2 regions of the Nicoliella sp. ESL1120 genome follow, and region 2 is predicted to be linked to the other one. Evidence: riboswitches for the same ligand, from Rfam matches in the RefSeq annotation. Region 2 holds a riboswitch; the other holds the start of a gene.

Region 1 (2,408 bases), 120 kb from region 2:
TCCTAATCTGCCAGCATGGTTGATTGAAGTCGTCTTTTTGGCTGTTCTTTGTGGCTTAAACCTAGTGGCTGCGCGTCTGTTTGGTGAAACCGAATTCTGGTTCGCAATGATCAAAATTATCGCAATCGTTGCTTTGATCGTTACCGGGATTTTTATGATCTTTAGACACAGCGCAACGCCACTTGGTCATGCATCACTCGCTAACATTACTAATAATTTGACATTATTCCCCCACGGTTCATTTAACTTTATTTCTGCGTTTCCAATGGTATTCTTCGCCTTTCAAGGAATTGAATTCGTAAGTATCACGATTGGTGAAGCAAAGAATCCACGGCACGTGATCAAGAAGGCAGTTAATGAAACCTTACTTCGCATCTTACTATTCTACATTGGTGCATTGGTGGTAATTATGGGAATTATTCCATGGACTTCACTTTCACCAGATAAAAGTCCATTCGTTCAAGTTTTCCAATTGGTTGGAATTCCAGCTGCTGCAGCTGTGATCAACTTTGTGGTTCTAACTTCTGCTGCTTCGGCATTAAATAGCTGTATCTTCTCAGCTGGTCGTCACTTTTACCAACTAGCGACTGAAGCAAAGGAAGGCAGCTTCATGAAGGAAAAGTTTGGTAAAATCTCTAATTCTGGGGTTCCGGCAGCTGCCATTTTACTATCAGCTAGTTTGGCATTGATCACTCCAATTATGAGCCTTAGTGCAGCGACTGGAGCAGTCTTTACAATCGTAACTGGTGCATCTAGTGATATGTATATCTTGGTATACGCATTAACAATGCTTGCACATCGGAAATATCGTCAATCAAGTGATTATATTGAAAATGGGTTTAAAATGCCTTGGTACAATGTTACCAGTCCGCTCACCATCGCTTTCTTTTTGGTAATCTTCGCTAGTTTATTCTTCATTCCCGATGATGTTGTAGGTGCCATTGCTGCAATTGTATGGGCAGTTGGATTTGGTGGATATGTATTGATTAGCCAAAGAAAATCAGAAGCAAGTATAAATGGATAATATTAAAAAATATCTTATTATCGATCGATAATAAGATATTTTTTTGTTGCTAGCTTTTTATCAAATTGTCCTTGGCTTAAAATTTTATTATTGACAAATTTTTCACCTTAATGTTAATATAAGGTTGTTCAAAATTAAATATTTATCACATTGTATCTGGGGTGCCAAGTAATTGGCTGAGATTATACCCATTGAACCTGATTTGGTTAATACCAGCGAAGGGAGATGCAGTTCTTTTATCGCTGATTAATTATCGAATAATTAGGACGGTTCTCCTGGGTTTTACTAGGGGAACCGTTTTTTTATTTACAATTGTGATGATAATTTAAACACTGGGGTGCCAAGTAATTGGCTGAGATTATACTCATTGAACCTGATGTAGTTGATACTACCGAAGGAAGGGGTTTAATCTTAACTAGTGCGTTAAAAAACCTCCTTTCTTGGGTCTAGAAAGGAGGTTTTTATTTTGGTAACCATTAATGGAAAGCCAGTGGAAGCATTGGCGGGAAAACCGCTATCATTCTTATTGGCTCAATATGCTCAGCATCAAGATAACGTTGTGGTCGAATTAAACGGATCAATCGTCCATCGCAATGAAATCGATGGAATTACTTTAAATCCAAATGATCACGTTGAATTAATTTCTTTCGTAGGAGGTGGTTAGCAATGACGGTTCAAATTGATGGAATCAGTGTTGAAGATTTTTTTATGCAGATGAAGGATCGTAATGTTGATAACTCGTATCAGGCCCTAAAGAATGCACACGTTACGATTGCAGGTTCAGGCGGGTTAGGATCTAACATTGCAATTGCATTGGCGCGTTCTGGTGTGGGCCATTTGACCCTAATCGATTTTGACGATGTGGAATTAAGCAACTTGAACCGCCAACAGTTCAAGTTCAGTCAAATTGGGATGCCAAAGGTCACTGCATTAAAGCAAAATTTATTAGAATTTAATCCCTTTATTAAAGTGGATGCGATTAAAACAAAGGTCAGTGCTGAAAATATTGAGCAACTCTTTGCTGACTGTGACATTATTTGTGAAGCTTTTGATAACCCTGCTGCCAAGGCGATGCTACTCGATGGGGCGACCAGTGCTTTTCCAGATAAATCATTAGTAATGGGCAACGGATTAGCGGGGGTCCATGGTGCAAATCAAATTCAAACCAAACAACAATCCCCAAACGTCTACATTAGTGGTGATGGCCAGACGAGTGGATCAGAGGGATTGATGGCACCACGGGTAATTATTTGTGCCGGTCATCAAGCAAACGCAATTTTAAGATTACTCATGCAACTACCAGTGGTTGAAAATAAGGAGGAAATTTAACATGGCAATTAAAGACGATTTAGTAATTAACGGACACCATTTTACATCACGGTTT
Region 2 (2,408 bases):
TAATCCTAACAGCATTCAAACGCTAATAAGCGGTCCACAAGATTCTGATGGGTTAAAAATTCATGATATAGCAATGAAAAACGCTACCTACGGAATTACCTTAAGTGGTGCCGATACTCCAGATATCAGAGATAACTGGATTTCAGAGTTGACCAATGGTGTCCAATTGCTAGGAGCGTCACAGCAAGCTAAAATTGTTAATAACTTTATCGGTGCTCAACCTGGTGGTATTTCTGTTAAATTAGACAATCCATATGCTGCAAATATCTCCAATAACAACATTTATCCAGATGGATTCACCAATGTTGAAGTTAATAACGGTGATCATGTTATGATTTCAAACAATAACATTCAATCATACTATAGTCGGGCAATCTATATTACTGGGAACTATAACACCCTATCTAATAACTCGATTTATATTCGTGGTAATAAGGACAATCCAAAGGGCTTTGATAAAAAAATCGGGGATGTTTACATCTCAGGAAACAATAACGTCCTTCAAGGAAATCACCTCACTTCAGAACAAGAATCTGAGGCCACCCGTGAGTTAATTATGGGGGGCAATAATAACACGATTAAATTAGATACAATTGACGGAGCTACATCAAACTCCAAGGTTGTTATCAACGGAAATGCAAGTAATAACAAGGTGCTCTATTCAATTAACAATGATGAATTTCAAAATGGTAATAACCCTACCAATGTCAATATTCCAATTGGCAATTAATGGTAGACACCAAATTAAATAACATCAAAAAAGCGTAGCTATGAATGACATAGCTACGCTTTTAATTTTAATGCAATTAATTTTTGAAGAATAACCGTTGAATCCTTTTAAATTGATTTGTTTTTACTAACTTAAGGAGAATCAAGTATGCAATGATTGATCCTGAAATTGCCCCACCAAAAAAGCGAGGTGTAAATACAAACCAAAACAATTGACTATGTGTACCGGTATACCAAACCATTACTGGATATGATGCTAGTGAGCCAATTAACCCAGTGCCAATTACTTCCCCAATAATTGCCATCCAGGTATTACGCTTATATAAGTATAATATTCCAGCTAAGAATGCTCCAAAGACAGCCCCAGTAAATGCTAATGGTGGGATTCCTAAAAATAACATTCTCATCAATGCACACACGACTGCCATAACCGTTGCATAAACTGGTCCCATCATTACTGCAGCAGTAACGTTTAAGACACTAGACATTGGTGCCATCCCTTCAATTCTGAAAATCGGTGATAGCACAAAATCCAATGCAATCATAATTGCCAAAATCGTTACCTTTTGAATTCGATTTTGTTGACCCATTCTTCATCCTCCTGTGTATAAATAAATAATAGTGTCCCAAAATAAAAAATCCCTATCTAAATAGATAGAGATTATTATGGTTGAATTATGATTAATCCCTATCGCCAGCATTACCTGGATCAGGTTCATGGGTATAATCTCAGCCAACAATCGGCACCCCATTAATATTTATACTTTAAATTATTATAACGTAATCAATACTACTATAATGCATAAAATTAGTCAAAACTAATTATTTAACAACGTGATATTCGATCTGTCTAAGTACTTCAGTTAAATCATCAGGATTATTAACATAATCATAACGATTACCATTAATCTTCATTTTAGGACTTTCACGATAACTATCATACCAACGTTGATATGCTAACTGTAATTTTTGATAGTAATCCAATAAATGTTGATTATTATTAACCTGTTCAAACTCACGGCCCCGCCGTTTAATATGCTCTAATTGGTGATTAATATCAATATCAATGAAAACCAATAAGTCTGGTTTTTTCTTACGGTTGGAATTTGGTATTTCTTGCATCATATTGTTCAAAAGGCTATCATAAACGTTCTTTTCAGTTAAGTTAATATTACCCAATTTATAGTTAACATCTGTAAAAACGGAGTCTTCATAAATTGAACGATCTAAAACATTGTTATGATGAGTCTGCGCCTTTTTAATCATTTCCAATCGTTTATTCAAAAAATAAATTTGTAAAAGAAAACCATACTTTTTTGGATTTGCATAAAACTTTGGTAAAATTGGATTACTTTCAACGGGTTCCAAAAAAGCATCCGTATCTAAATGTTCTGCTAGCTTCTGCGCTAATGATGTTTTACCAGAACCAACTGTACCAGCTAATGTAATCATTAAGATCACCCCCATTAAATAGTTATTTCCATTATATCAAATCAGTTTAATAATATCCTAGTGGAAGTAGTGTTTCAAAATGATTACCTCTTGAGCTGTGAAATTACGAAACTCAATCGACAGGTGACACTCTTGATTTAAAAATCTTAAAATTAAAAACAACGCATTCATGTCGTAATCATCAATTTCATGAAGTGGAACCACCCTAGTAAGCGTTTGATTTCGGC

The links. A riboswitch is a leader RNA that binds a small molecule or an ion and turns the genes downstream of it on or off. The one in region 2 is predicted to bind thiamine pyrophosphate.
Region 1: another riboswitch for thiamine pyrophosphate. It lies ahead of thiS (sulfur carrier protein ThiS); the one in region 2 lies ahead of thiW (energy coupling factor transporter S component ThiW).

The regions. Positions count from the first base shown of each region.
Region 1 covers NZ_CP196384.1:37,365-39,772, forward strand. Annotated here, with positions in the region: gene ACSYTE_RS06990 (amino acid permease) at 1-1,024, shown strand, start outside; TPP riboswitch at 1,172-1,265, shown strand; TPP riboswitch at 1,348-1,442, shown strand; gene thiS (sulfur carrier protein ThiS) at 1,491-1,688, shown strand; gene thiF (sulfur carrier protein ThiS adenylyltransferase ThiF) at 1,691-2,353, shown strand; gene ACSYTE_RS07005 (thiazole synthase) at 2,355-2,408, shown strand, end outside.
Region 2 covers NZ_CP196384.1:153,960-156,367, forward strand. Annotated here, with positions in the region: gene ACSYTE_RS07665 (NosD domain-containing protein) at 1-730, shown strand, start outside; gene thiW (energy coupling factor transporter S component ThiW) at 807-1,319, opposite strand; TPP riboswitch at 1,398-1,490, opposite strand; gene ACSYTE_RS07675 (deoxynucleoside kinase) at 1,552-2,181, opposite strand; gene ACSYTE_RS07680 (acetyl-CoA carboxylase) at 2,239-2,408, opposite strand, start outside.